Regions from separate parts of the Kitasatospora sp. NPDC057940 genome, predicted to be linked through region 1. Evidence: riboswitches for the same ligand, from Rfam matches in the RefSeq annotation. Region 1 holds a riboswitch; the other holds the start of a gene.

Region 1 (7,116 bases):
TCGGGAGTAGCATCCGGATCAGGCGAACGTGGTCCGGATCACACTTGAGGGAGCAGGGCCCATGGCGTACACGACCGACGAGACGCTCACCGTCCTCGTCTACAGCGATGACCGCAACACCCGCGAGCAGGTGCTGACGGCACTCGGCCGCCGGCCCGTCGAGGACCTTCCGGAACTTTCCTACCTGGAGTGCGCGACCACCCCCGCGGTGCTGAAGGCACTGGAGAAGGGCGGCGTGGACCTCTGCATCCTGGACGGCGAGGCGGTGCCGGCCGGCGGGCTCGGGCTCGGCCGCCAGCTCAAGGACGAGATCTACGGCTGCCCGCCGGTGCTGGTGCTGATCGGCCGGCCGCAGGACTCCTGGCTGGCCGCCTGGAGCCGGGCCGACGCCGCGATCTCCCGCCCGGTGGACCCGGTGGCGCTGGCCGAGGCGGTCGCCACCCTGCTGCGGGCGCGGCTGGCCAAGCGGGCGCCCGTCAGCCGCTGAGCGGTGCCGTCTCAGGACCAGAGAAGAGGCCGCCGCGGGGACCCCGCCGGTCGATAGGCTGACTCCATCCGTACGGACGTCCCCCCGACGCGGGGAACCCGACAACAGCTGGAGTCAGCCATGGTGAACGTGAACCCTGCGAACGGTGGTACCGCACCCGCGCAGGTGGTCCGCACCTGGCCGGACGTCCTGGCGGCGCTGTTGAAGGGGGAGGACCTCGACCGCTCGGCCACCGCGTGGGCGATGGACCGGATCATGAGCGGCGAGGCGTCCCCCGTCCAGGTGGCCGGGTTCATGGTGGCGCTGCGGGCCAAGGGCGAGACGGTCGACGAGATCACCGGCCTGGTGGACGCGATGTACGCGCACGCCGAGCCGCTGGACATCCCCGGCCCGGCCGTGGACATCGTCGGCACCGGCGGCGACCGGGCCAAGACCGTCAACATCTCCACCATGTCGGCGATCGTCGCGGCCGCGGCCGGCGCCAAGGTGGTCAAGCACGGCAACCGGGCCTCCTCCTCGGCCAGCGGCTCCTCGGACGTGCTGGAGAAGCTCGGCGTCCGCCTCGACCTGTCGGCCCGGCGGGTCGCCGAGATCGCCGAGGAGGTCGGGCTGACCTTCTGCTTCGCGGCCAAGTTCCACCCGTCGATGCGGCACGCCGCCACGGCCCGGCGCGACCTCGGGGTGCCGACCGCGTTCAACATCCTCGGCCCGCTGACCAACCCGGCCAAGGTCACCTCGCACGCGATCGGCTGCTTCGACACCCGGCTCGCCGGACTGATCGCCGGCGTGCTCGCCCGGCGCGGCTCGACCGGCCTGGTCTTCCGGGGCGACGACGGCCTGGACGAGCTGACCATCACCACCACCTCGCAGGTGTGGATCGTGCGGGACGGGACCGTCACCGAGACCGCCTTCGACCCGCGGGACGTCGGCGTCGAGCTGGTCGGCATCGAGGCGCTGCGCGGGGCGGACCCCTCGTACAACGCCGAGGTCGCGCGGCGGCTGCTGGCCGGCGAGCGCGGGGCCGTGCGGGACGCCGTCCTGATGAACACGGCGGCGGCGCTGGTCGCGCTCGACCTGGGCGAGGCGCCGCTCACCGAACAGCTCGCGGCCGGCATGGCGCGGGCGGAGCGGGCCATCGACTCGGGCGCGGCGCAGGAACTGCTGCGGCGTTGGTCGGAGGCCACCAGCCGGGTGTGAGGCGGTACTTGGGAGCCCGTGCCGGAACGCCGGCGCGGGCTCCTCGGCTGTCCGGATGGTGGATGCCCGTTTGACCACTCGCTGGGCGCGACCTAGAGTCTGGGCCAGGTCATGAGTGACAGCGCCAAGCCCCAGCTTGCTGTCCGGCAACCCTCCGTCCGTGGCGGGGTGCCCTGGGTGAGGACCGGGTCGCTCGGCAAATCGTCCGTGCGGCAAGCGCGGACACCCGACGACTTAGCACTCCCGGGGTCCCAGACCCCCAGAAGGAGTGCATCCTCATGTCCGTCTCCCACCCGTCGCCCGCCGCCACCCTTGTCTCGACGCGCTCCGCGCGGCAGCCTCGTGTTGAACTCTGCGCCCCCCTCGCCGTCCTCGGCCACGACGTGCAGGTCCCGCTCGCCAGCGGCGAGAAGGTCGGGTACGCGGCCCTCGACTACGCGGCCAGCTCCCCGGCGCTCCAGCGGGTCTGGGACGACGTCTCCGCCTACGCCCCCTACTACGGCAGCGTGCACCGCGGCGCCGGGTACCTCTCCCAGCTGTCCACCGACCTGTTCGAGCAGAGCCGCCGCACCGTCGCCGAGTTCCTCGACCTGCGCGAGGGCGACCAGGTGGTCTTCACCCGGGCCACCACCGACTCGCTGAACCTGCTCGCCTCGGCCGTCCCGGCCGGGACCCGGGTGTTCGCCTTCGAGACCGAGCACCACGCCTCGCTGCTGCCCTGGGCGCACGCCGGGCTCGACGTCCACTACCTGCGCGCGCCGCGCTCGCACGCCGAGGCGGTCGCCGCCCTGGACGCCGCGCTCGCCGAGGCGCCCGAGGGCCCCAAGCTGCTCTGCGTCACCGGCGCCTCCAACGTGACCGGCGAGCTGTGGCCGGTCGCCGAGCTGACCGGGACGGCGCACCGGCACGGCGCCCGGGTGGTGCTGGACGCCGCCCAGCTGGCCCCGCACCACCGGGTCTCGGTGCGCGAGCTGGACGTCGACTGGATCGCCTTCTCCGGCCACAAGATCTACGCGCCCTTCGGCGCCGGCGTGCTGGCCGGCCGGGCGGACTGGCTGGACGCGGCCGACCCCTACCTGGCCGGCGGCGGGGCGACCCGGACGGTGGCCCGGGAGAGCGACGGCTCGGTGGCCGTCCAGTGGCACTCCGGCCCGGCCCGGCACGAGGCCGGCTCGCCGAACGTCATCGGCGCCTACGCGATCGCCTCGGCCTGCCGGGCGCTGAGCGAGGCGGGCTTCGACGCGCTGGAGGCCCGGGAGCGGCAGCTGATCGCCCGGCTGACCGCCGGGCTGGCGGAGATCCCGCAGGTCAAGGTGCTGAACCTGTTCGGTGCCGAGGCGGCCCGGGTGGGTGTGCTGTCCTTCGTCGTCCAGGGCTGGAACAGCTCGCACTTCTCGGCCGCGCTGTCCGCCGAGTACGGCATCGGGGTCCGCGACGGCCTGTTCTGCGCGCACCCGCTGCTGCGCACCCTGCTGGGGGACGAGGAGGTCTCCCCCTCCGAGTGCGGGGCGCCCGAGCCGTCGCTGCCCGGCGAGCGCAGCCTGAACGCGATCCGGGTGAGCTTCGGGGCCGGTACCCCGGACGAGCACGTCGACCGCTTCCTGACCGCCGTGCGCGAGCTGGTCACGGACGGTGCCGCGTGGGACTACCGCAACGAGGGCGGGCGCTGCGTCGCCACCGTGCAGGTCGACCGGGGGCGTCAGCAGGGCTGAGGGGCCCGGTCGGCGGGGCCGAAGGGGCCTACTCGTCCAGGCCGAGGGCGAAGGCGGCCTCAAGGTCGTGCTGGGAGTAGGTGCGGAAGGCGATCTGGGTCTCGGTGTGGGCCACGCCCGGGACCTTGTTCAGCCGGCCCGGGATGACCGTGGCCAGATCGTCGTGCCGGCGCACCCGGACCATCGCCACCAGGTCGTAGCCACCGGTCACCGAGTACACCTCGCTGACGCCCTCGATGGCCGCGATGGCCTCGGCGATCTCCGGGATGCGGTCGACACTGGTCTTGATCAGGACGATGGCGGTGATCACTGTTCGGGCTCCTTTGTGGGGTGCCGCCAGCGTATCGGGCGTCAGCCGGGTCGTCTCGGGGGGTGGCTGACCGCCGTGCAGGCGTGGAGGAAGCCCGCCGAGAAGCCGATCACGTGGACCAGATAGGCCACCCCGGGCCCGGCCGAGTGGACCGACCACCACTGCAGGGCGAACCAGAGGCCGAGCACCAGCCAGGCCGGGAAGCGCAGCGGCAGGAACAGCAGCAGCGGGACGAGCGTCGTCACCCGGGCGCGCGGATGGAAGCGCAGGTAGGCGCCGAGGACGGCGGAGATCGCGCCGGAGGCGCCGATCAGCACCAGGGTGGAGCCCGGGGAGTGCGCCTCGGCGAGGGCGAACCCGTACGTGGCCAGGCTGCCGGCGGCCAGGTAGAAGACGGCGAACCGGGCCCGGCCCAGCCGCTGTTCGACGGTGGGGCCGAAGACGTGGAGGAAGAGCAGGTTGCCCAGCAGGTGCAGCCAGCCGGCGTGCACGAAGAGCCCGGTGAGGACGGACAGCGCCGGGTGCTTGCCCGGGGTGGGCGCGGCCGGGCAGCCCGGGGCCGGGTCGGGGGCCTGGGCCAGCTGCTCGGCGGTCAGCGGGCGGCCGGCCAGCACCTCGGCGGGGATGACGCCCCAGCGCTGCTCGTACCGCTGCTCCGCGCAGAGCCGGGACTGGCCGGTGCCGTACAGCGGGTTGAGCCCGGCGGCCGGGCCCAGCAGGAACACCAGGGTGTTGAGCGCGATCAGGGCGTAGGTGACCGCCGGGGCGGGCACGGACGGGTGCTCGCCCCGCGCGTCGGTGTGCCCGGGGGCCGTCAGTGCCATGCGGCCAAGCATCCCTCCGTGTCGGGCGTGTGACACGGCCTTGTACGGCAGGTGGACTAGCCCGCTCGTTCTCCTGACCGGTGGCCGGGATGGTTGCCCCAGGCAATAGGCTTGGGGCGGGCATTCCCGCCTCCCGCCGCCGACGCCGGGGCTCCGGGGGGAGCGCCTGGCCCACCCAGGGACCACCCGAGAGGACCCCCGATGACCGTCCCCGCCCTGACCGCCGAGACGCGCTGGCGCTGCACCCTGTGCGGAAACCTCACCCGCTTCGACGTGACCCGCACCGCGCGGGTCACCGAGTTCCTGCACTTCGACCTGGCCGGCGACTCCAAGGTCGAGGAGACCGAGGTGCTGAGCGAGACGATCGAGTCGGTGCGCTGCCGCTGGTGCAACGCCGTGGACCAGGTCGAGCTGGTGGCCCGTCCGGGCGCCGAGGGCGCGGAGGCCTCCGCCGAGCAGGGCTGACGCCCGACGGCGCGGGGGGCGGGTGCGCGGCGCGCCTGCCCGCCGCGCTGGGACAATACAGACAGGACGCACGGAGCGTGACGACAGGGCGGCGGCCGCGGGCCGTGACCCCGTAGGACCAGGATCGGAGCCGAGGACGTGGTGGACGCAGCGAGGGAGCCCGCCGAAGCGCAGGGGCTTCAGCCCGCTGCGGCCGTGCAGGCGCAGGCCGCCGATCCGGCCCCGTCCGAGCCCGCGGCCGTCGGCGGGGCGGCAGGTTCCGGTGAGTCGGCGGGGCCCGGTGAATCGGTGGGCTCCGGCGGGGCGGCGGGTACCGGCGAGGTGGCGCCGGAGCGTGCTGCCGAGAAGCTGGACCGGCCGCTGCCCGAGGGCGTGCGCCGGCGCGTGGTCGGCCTGGCCTCGGACGCGCTCGGCGGGCTGCCGCCCGGCGAGCTGCCGCAGAGCCTGCGCCAGTACGTCAAGTTCACCCCGGCCCGACGGGCCAAGTACGCGGCCACGGCGCTGGCCGCGGCGCTGGAGTCGGAGCCGGCGTTCCGGGTGCGGATAGCGGAGCGGCTGAGGCTGGGCCAGCCGGATCTGGTGAAGGCGTTGGAGTCGGGCAGCGTCCCGGGCGCCGCCGATCCGATGGACGTCGCGGCCGCTGCCTACCTGGTGCGGTCGGCCGGCTGGAGCCGGCTGGTGGCCGAGGCCGGGGAGGAGGCCGAGCGGGCCGGCGCCGAGGGCGCGGCCGCCGAGGCCACCCGGTTGGTGGAGAAGTTGCAGGCGGAGCTCGCCGAGCTGCGGTCCGCCGCCCGGGCGGACCTGGATCGGCAGCGCGCGGAGTCCGAGGACGTCCGCCGGGAGGCCGAGTCGCTGCGGAAGAAGGTGCGCTCGCTGGAGAGCGACACCCGCCGGGCGCAGGCCGAGACCAGGCGGCTGACCGCCGAGCTGGAGGCCGCGAGGGCGCAGGCGGCCACCGAGCGCGGCGCCGCGGAGTCCGAGGCGCGGCGGCTGCGGCACCGGGTCGGCGAGCTGGAGACGGCGGCCGAGCAGGGCCGCCGGTCGGCCCGCGAGGGCCGCAGCGTCGAGGACATGCGGCTGCGGCTGCTGCTGGACACGGTGCTGCAGTCGGCTCAGGGGCTCCAGCGGGAGCTGGCGCTGCCGGTCTCCCAGATCCGGCCGGGGGACCTGGTGGAGGCGGTGGTGCCGGGTGCGGCCTCGCCGCACGACGTGGCCCGGCGCGGTCTGGCCGACGACGATCCGGCGCTGCTGGACCAGCTGCTGGCGATCCCGCAGGTGCACCTGGTGGTGGACGGCTACAACGTGACCAAGACGGGCTATCCGACGCTGCCGCTGGAGCAGCAGCGGATCCGGCTGCTGGGCGGGCTGGCGATGCTGGCCCAGCGCACGCAGGCGGAGGTCACCTGCGTGTTCGACGGGCAGGACCTGGACGTTCCGGTGATCATGGCGCCACCGCGCGGGGTGCGGGTGCGGTTCAGCCGGACCGGCGAGACCGCGGACGAGCTGATCCGCCGTCTGGTGCGGGCCGAACCGCAGGGCCGTCCGGTGGTGGTGGTGTCCACCGACCGGGAGGTCGCGGAGGGCGTGCGGAAGGCCGGCGCGCGCCCCGTGGCTTCCGTTCTGCTGCTGAACCGGCTGGCGCGGCCCTGACGGCTTCCGCGACGGGATGACGCCTGGTCAGCGCCCGGTTTGCGGTGGTGTGCACATCCGGTGAAGCCCGCGGGGGAAGTGGAGTTCACGCCTTCGGGGGAGTGGCAAAACCCGTGGATCTTCCCTAGGGTGTGGCGTCAAACCTATTTTCCGGATTCTCACCTGATTGGGTGAGGCCGATGGAAGAAGGAGCAATTCCCTTGGCCTCGCACCGCCGTCCCAAGCAGCCGAGCCGCGCCCGGGTCTCCGTGCTCACCGCTGCCGCGGCGACCGCGGTCGCCCTCTCCGCGCAGGTCGCCGCGCACGCCGCGCCCCAGCCGAGCAAGAGCGACGTCAAGGCGCAGATCGACCAGCTCCAGCAGGACCAGGAGCAGGCGGCGGAGAAGTACAACGGCGCCAAGGAGCGGGCCGACCAGCTCCGCAAGCAGTCCGACCAGCTGCAGGACAAGGTGGCCCGCAGCCAGGACGAGA
Region 2 (7,116 bases), on a different contig from region 1:
CGCCCGCGCGTTGTGCAGCGCGGTCTCGATGTCGTCGGAAGCCATCTGTCCATTCTCCGGTAGAACGCCGTGTGGGCGGCCCCCCGAAGGGAACCGCCCACACGATCAGGAACCAGCCGATCCGATCGGTGCGATCAGGATCAGAAGTCCATGTCACCGCCCGGCATGCCGCCGCCGGCGGCCGCAGCGGCCTTCTCCGGCTTGTCGGCGATGACGGCCTCGGTGGTGAGGAACAGCGCCGCGATGGAGGCGGCGTTCTGCAGCGCGGAGCGGGTCACCTTGGCCGGGTCGATGATGCCCTCGGCGATCAGGTCGACGTAGGTGTTGGTGGCCGCGTTCAGGCCGTGACCGGCGGGGAGGTTGCGCACCTTCTCCACCACGACGCCACCCTCCAGGCCGGCGTTGGTCGCGATCTGCTTGATCGGGGCCTCCAGCGCGACCTTGACGATGTTGGCACCGGTGGCCTCGTCGCCCTCCAGCTCCAGCTTGTCGAAGGCGACACCGGCCTGCAGCAGCGCGACGCCACCACCGGCGACGATGCCCTCCTCGACGGCGGCCTTCGCGTTGCGGACGGCGTCCTCGATGCGGTGCTTGCGCTCCTTGAGCTCCACCTCGGTGGCCGCGCCGGCCTTGATGACGGCCACGCCGCCGGCCAGCTTGGCGAGGCGCTCCTGGAGCTTCTCGCGGTCGTAGTCCGAGTCGCTGTTCTCGATCTCGGCGCGGATCTGGTTCACGCGGCCGGCGACCTGCTCGCTGTCACCGCCACCGTCGACGATGGTGGTCTCGTCCTTGGTGATGACCACCTTGCGGGCGGTGCCCAGCAGGTCGATGCCGGCGTTCTCCAGCTTGAGGCCGACCTCCTCGGAGATCACGGTGCCACCGGTGAGGATGGCGATGTCGCCGAGCATGGCCTTGCGGCGGTCGCCGAAGCCCGGGGCCTTGACGGCCACGGACTTGAAGGTGCCGCGGATCTTGTTCACGACCAGGGTCGACAGGGCCTCGCCCTCGACGTCCTCGGCGATGATGACGAGCGGCTTGCCGCTCTGCATGACCTTCTCCAGCAGCGGCAGCAGGTCCTTGACCGAGCCGATCTTGGAGTTGGCGATGAGGATGTAGGGGTCCTCGAACGTCGCCTCCATGCGCTCCAGGTCGGTCGCGAAGTAGGCGGAGATGTAGCCCTTGTCGAAGCGCATGCCCTCGGTGAGCTCGAGCTCCAGACCGAAGGTGTTGCTCTCCTCGACGGTGATGACGCCTTCCTTGCCGACCTTGTCCATGGCCTCGGCGATGAGCTCGCCGATCTGGGTGTCGGCGGCCGAGATGGAGGCGGTGGAGGCGATCTGCTCCTTGGTCTCCACGTCCTTGGCCTGGGCCAGCAGCTGGTCGGAGACGGCGGCGACGGCCTTCTCGATACCGCGCTTCAGGGCCATCGGGTTGGCGCCGGCGGCGACGTTGCGCAGACCCTCGCGCACCAGGGCCTGGGCCAGCACGGTGGCGGTGGTGGTGCCGTCACCCGCGACGTCGTCGGTCTTCTTGGCGACCTCCTTGACGAGCTCCGCGCCGATCTTCTCGTAGGGGTCCTCGAGCTCGATCTCCTTGGCGATGGAGACACCGTCGTTGGTGATCGTGGGGGCGCCCCACTTCTTCTCCAGCACGACGTTGCGACCCTTGGGGCCGAGCGTGACCTTCACTGCGTCGGCGAGCTGGTTCATGCCACGCTCAAGGCCGCGGCGAGCTTCCTCATCAAAGGCGATGATCTTGGCCATCAGAAGTGGTCCTCCGGGACACGGTCGACTGCTCGGACCAAGGGGTGCCCGCGACGGACGGCCCTGGTGTGCGGGGGTCCTTTCCCCTACCGCTCCCGGGGGCCTCACCGACCCGGTCCGCTGTCACTCTCACGCTGTGAGTGCTAACGCCAATGATTAGCACTCCGGGTGGTCGAGTGCAAGCCCAATCGCGATCCCGCGAGCCGTCCGGGGCGCTCCCGCCGACCCGCGCAACTCCCCGCCGGGGAACGCCGACGGGCCCGCACGACACGTGTCGTACGGGCCCGCCGAGAAGCGAGTGGTCACCAGCCGTGGGCCGCGCCGAGCTCCTGGGGTCGGAAGGGGGTCACACCGCGGCGCGGACCATGTCCGCCTGCGGGCCCTTCTGTCCCTGGGAGATCTCGAACTCGACCCGCTGGCCCTCCTCGAGGGTGCGGTAGCCGTCCATCTGGATCGCGCTGTAGTGGACGAAGACGTCCGCACCACCGTCGACCGCGATGAAGCCGTAGCCCTTCTCCGCGTTGAACCACTTGACGGTGCCCTGAGCCATTCCGAACTCCCCTAGTGCTGTGCTGGCCCTTCACGCGCCCGCAGGTCGCGGGCCCGGGTCTGGTTTGAAGGCCGGCCCGGGGAACCCCCCCTGGGCGCAGCCGTGCACGCCGCAATCCTCCGCCGGGGGTGCCTGACGGCGCCCTGTGAGCGGGTGATTACGTCGACCGCGGCTGAATGTATCCGGATCGACGCCCTCTGCAACAGGGTCAGCTGCGGGGAATTCCGGCACCGCGCCAAGGGGCAGGACGGGCCAAAGCGGGAGGAATTCGGCATTTCACGCCGGACATAGCGGACGGATTACTACAAATCCCCGCGGGAATTCTGACATCTGCCTGACATGTTTCACGGCCCGGGCACCCGACCGGTCTCAGCGGCCGGACGACCGTCCGGCGATTCGCGGGTGATTCGCGGGTGAGGATGAGGGGAAGCCCTGTTCCCAACCGAGCCACACTCTACTCCGACTTGACCCCGCCATATTCCCGCCGAAATGCGGCCGGCCGCCCGTGCGTACGGAGAACGGAATTCCGTACGCGCGGACGGCCGGTCGGACGAACGGCTCGGGCGGGGTGCCCGGATCGATCGGGGCGCGGCTCAGCAGCCGCCGGCCACCGCCGGGATGATCGAGACGCTGGCGCCGTCCGCGATCCCGGTCGCCAGGCCCTCGGCGAAGCGCACGTCGTCGTCGTTCACGTAGACGTTGACGAAGCGGCGCAGCTTGCCGGCGTCGTCCAGGATGCGGGCGGAGATCCCCGCGTGGTTCTTCTCCAGGTCGGCGATGACCTCGCCCAGGGTGGCGCCCTCGGCGGCCACCTCGGCGGCGCCGCCGGTGTAGGTGCGCAGGATGGTGGGGATACGGACGTTGGCGCTCATGGTTCTCCTAGCGGACGGGGCCCAGCGGGGTGGGGGGTGTTCAGGCGGACGCGAGGCCGGCGTCGTGGAAGGACGCCAGGGTCGGGCGGATGACGGCGGTCATCCCGGACCCGGCGACGGCGTCCAGGGTCTTCAGGCCGTCGCCGGTGTTGATCGCGACGGTCTCCTTGGCCGGGTCCAGCTGGCCGGTCTCCACCAGCTTCTTCAGCACGCCGACGGTCACCCCGCCCGCGGTCTCGGCGAAGACGCCCTCGGTCCGGGCCAGCAGCCGGATCGCGTCCACCACCTCGGCGTCGGTGACGTCCTCGACCGCGCCGCCGGTGCGCCGGGCGATGTCCAGCACGTACGGGCCGTCCGCCGGGTTGCCGATCGCCAGCGACTTGGCGATGGTGTCCGGCTTGACCGGGCGGATCACGTCCTGGCCGGCCTTGAACGCCGCCGACACCGGGGAGCACCCCGCCGCCTGGGCGCCGAAGACCTTGTACGGCCGGTCCTCGACCAGGCCGAGCCTGATCAGCTCCTGCAGCCCCTTGTCGATCTTGGTCAGCTGGGAGCCGGAGGCGATCGGGATGACGATCTGCTCCGGCAGCCGCCAGCCGAGCTGCTCGCAGATCTCGTACGCCAGCGTCTTGGAGCCCTCGCCGTAGTACGGGCGCAGGTTGACGTTGACGAAGCCCCAGCCCTCGCCGGCCGGGTCGCCGATCAGCTCCGAGCAGAAGCGGTTCACATCGTCGTAGTTGCCCTCGATGCCGACCAGCTCGCCGCCGTACACCCCGGCCATGACGACCTTGCCCTGCTCCAGGTCGTGCGGGATGAACACGCAGGACTTGAAGCCGGCCCGGGCGGCCGCCGCGCCCACCGCGCCGGCCAGGTTGCCGGTGGAGGAGCAGGAGAGCGTCGTGAAGTCGAAGGCCCGCGCGGCCTCGATGGCGCAGGCCACCACGCGGTCCTTGAACGAGTGGGTCGGGTTGCCCGAGTCGTCCTTGATGTGCAGCTGCGCGGTGAAGCCCAGCTCGCGGCCCAGGTTGTCCGCCTTGACCAGCGGGGTCCAGCCGGGGTTCAGGTTGGGCTTGGTGGCGACGTCGGCCGGGACGGGCAGCAGCGGCGCGTAGCGCCAGATCGAGCTCGGGCCGGCCTCGATCCGGCGGCGCAGCTCCTCGGCGTCCTCGCTGCCGAAGTCGTACGCGATCTCCAGCGGGCCGAAGCACTCCAGGCAGGCGAAGCTCGGACCGAGCGGGAAGCGGGTGCCGCACTCCCGACAGGACAGCGCGGTGGCGGGGCCGAGGTCCACGGATGCGGGTGCGACAGTGTCGATAGCCATGATGGCGGAGGCCTCTCTCCTCATCTTCCCCGTGGCACGGTCGCGCCACAGGCCGGAATTGGCACCTGTCCCGCCGGGGCCTGTCGACAGACAGCCGCGCGAGAAGGTTGCCGGGACGTCAACGGGCCGTTCCCTCAGTCCCTCTGGATGAGCATGTGAAATTGTGGTGGTGCTCAACGGCGACCCCGGCGTGCAAAGGTCCGGCCGCTGTACGAAGACTGTATCCGAAGGCGTCAACCCCGAATGGGATCGTCCGCCACGCGAGATGGCGCGTCCCACCGACCCCGCCGAGGAGAGTCCCGTGCCCGCCGAACCGACCCCCGCGCTGCTCCCGCAGGCGGCGTCCTGGCTGCGCCGCCGCTCGTGGAGCGCGGTCGACCGGCCGGTGCACGCCCTGCTGGAGGCCAAGCGCCGGACCGGCCACACGGTCAGCGTGGTGCTGCCCGCGCTGGACGAGGAGGCCACCGTCGGCGACATCGTCCGCACCATCCGCCGCGAGCTGATGGAGCGCCTCCCGCTGGTCGACGAACTCGTCGTGGTCGACTCCGGCTCGGCCGACGCCACCGCCGCCGTCGCCGCCCGGGCCGGCGCCCGGGTGGAGTACCGCGACGCGATCCTGCCCCGGCTGCCCGCCGTCCCCGGCAAGGGCGAGGTGCTCTGGCGCTCGCTGCTGGTCACCCGCGGCGACATCGTCTGCTTCGTCGACGCCGACCTGCGCGAGTTCGACCCGGCCTTCGTCTCCGGCATCCTCGGCCCGCTGCTCACCGAACCGGACATCCAGCTGGTCAAGGCCATGTACGACCGGCCGCTGGAGACCGAGGGGGCGGTGGTCCCGGCCGGCGGCGGCCGGGTCACCGAACTGGTCGCCCGCCCGCTGCTCAACCTGCACTGGCCGGAACTCGCCGGTTTCGTCCAGCCGCTCGGCGGCGAGTACGCGGCCCGCCGCGCGCTGCTCGAACGGCTCCCCTTCCCCACCGGCTACGGCGTCGAACTCGGCCTGCTGGTCGACGCGCTGGAGACGGTCGGGCTGGACGCCCTGGCCCAGGTGGACGTCGGCGTCCGGCACCACCGGCACCAGGACGGCCAGGCCCTCGGCCGGATGGCCGCGACCATCTACCGCACCGCCCTGGAACGCCTCGACCGCACCCACCGGCTGAAGGCCTCGGCCGACCTCGTCCACCCGCTGCTGACCCAGTTCACCCGCGACCCGCAGAGCCGGGAGTTCACCGCCCACACCCACCCGGTGACCGCCCTGGAACGCCCGCCCATGCACACCGTGCCCGAGTACGCGACCCGACACTGAACACCCACCGAAAGGGTTTGCCGCTCCGGAGCCCCGGCAACGTACCAACCATGGGCGATCTCACGACCGAACGTTCGAGTGTGACCGGCACCGCCCCCGTCCTGGTGGCCTCCAATCGGGGACCGGTGTCGTTCAGCACCGCGGACGACGGCGCGCTGACCCTCCGCCGCGGCGGCGGAGGCCTGGTCTCCGGCCTCTCCGCCATCGACGACCCCGACGCCGTCTGGGTCTGCGCCGCCCTCGGCGCGGCCGACCGGCAGGCCGCCAGGGAGGCCCCGGACGGCCGCCTCGACCTCGCCGGGCACGACGTGGGCGGCCAGGCCGTCCGCATGCTGGACATCGATGCCGACACCTTCGCCCGCGCCTACAACGGCGTCGCCAACTCCACCCTCTGGTTCGTCCACCACCTGCTCTACGCCACCCCCACCGCCCCCGCCTTCGACGCCGGGTTCCGCACCGAGTGGGCCGCCTACCGCGCCTACAACGCCGCCTTCGCCGAGGCGCTGGCCGCCGAGGCCGCCCCCGGGGCCGCCGTGCTGGTCCAGGACTACCACCTCTCGCTGACCCCGGCCCTGCTCCGCGCCGCCCGCCCCGACCTGCGGATCGGCCACTTCTCGCACACCCCGTGGGCCCCGCCCGAGTACTTCCGGCTGCTGCCCGACGACGTCGCCGAGGCCGTCCTCACCGGCATCCTGGGCGCCGACCGGGCCGGCTTCCTCACCCGCCGCTGGGCGCTGGCCTTCGCCGACTGCTGCGCCGACCTGCTCGGTGCCGAGGTCGACCGGGACGCCATGACCGTCACCCACGCCGGCCGCACCACCCGGCTCGGCGTGCACGCGCTCGGCGCCGACGCCGACTTCCTGCGCGAACGCTCCCACCGCCCGGACGTCGACGAACGCCTCGCCGCCCTCCGCGAGGCCGTCGGCGGGCGCCGCACCATCGTCCGGGTCGACCGCACCGAGCTGAGCAAGAACATCGTCCGCGGCCTCCAGGCCTACCGGCACCTGCTGCGCACCCGCCCCGAATGGCACGACCGGGTGGTGCACATCGCCTTCGCCTACCCCTCGCGCACCGACCTCGCCGAGTACCGCGCCTACACCGCGCAGGTCCAACGGCTCGCCGAGGACATCAACGCCGAGTTCGCCACCCCCGCCTGGCAGCCGCTGATCCTGCACGTCGACGACGACTTCCCGCGCTCCCTGGCCGCCTACCGGCTCGCCGACGTGGCCCTGGTCAACCCGATCCGGGACGGCATGAACCTGGTCGCCAAGGAGGTTCCGGTGGTGTCCGACCACGGCTGCGCCCTG

The links. Region 1 has a riboswitch for S-adenosylmethionine ahead of ACFVTF_RS10300 (aminotransferase class V-fold PLP-dependent enzyme). Riboswitches for the same ligand answer to the same signal wherever they lie in the genome.
Region 2: another riboswitch for S-adenosylmethionine. It lies ahead of thrC (threonine synthase); the one in region 1 lies ahead of ACFVTF_RS10300 (aminotransferase class V-fold PLP-dependent enzyme).

What each region holds. Positions count from the first base shown of each region.
Region 1 is NZ_JBHVPH010000004.1:428,883-435,998, reverse strand. Features, by position in the region: gene ACFVTF_RS10310 (hypothetical protein) at 62-487, shown strand; gene trpD (anthranilate phosphoribosyltransferase) at 608-1,684, shown strand; SAM riboswitch class IV at 1,792-1,909, shown strand; gene ACFVTF_RS10300 (aminotransferase class V-fold PLP-dependent enzyme) at 1,963-3,396, shown strand; gene ACFVTF_RS10295 (Lrp/AsnC ligand binding domain-containing protein) at 3,425-3,706, opposite strand; gene ACFVTF_RS10290 (rhomboid family intramembrane serine protease) at 3,748-4,530, opposite strand; gene ACFVTF_RS10285 (hypothetical protein) at 4,732-4,995, shown strand; gene ACFVTF_RS10280 (NYN domain-containing protein) at 5,284-6,645, shown strand; gene ACFVTF_RS10275 (NlpC/P60 family protein) at 6,846-7,116, shown strand, end outside.
Region 2 is NZ_JBHVPH010000012.1:4,541-11,656, reverse strand. Features, by position in the region: gene ACFVTF_RS19475 (hypothetical protein) at 1-45, opposite strand, end outside; gene groL (chaperonin GroEL) at 141-1,763, opposite strand; gene ACFVTF_RS19465 (cold-shock protein) at 2,110-2,313, opposite strand; gene ACFVTF_RS19460 (MoaD/ThiS family protein) at 2,907-3,185, opposite strand; gene thrC (threonine synthase) at 3,226-4,506, opposite strand; SAM riboswitch class I at 4,524-4,660, opposite strand; gene ACFVTF_RS19450 (glucosyl-3-phosphoglycerate synthase) at 4,832-5,809, shown strand; gene ACFVTF_RS19445 (trehalose-6-phosphate synthase) at 5,860-7,116, shown strand, end outside.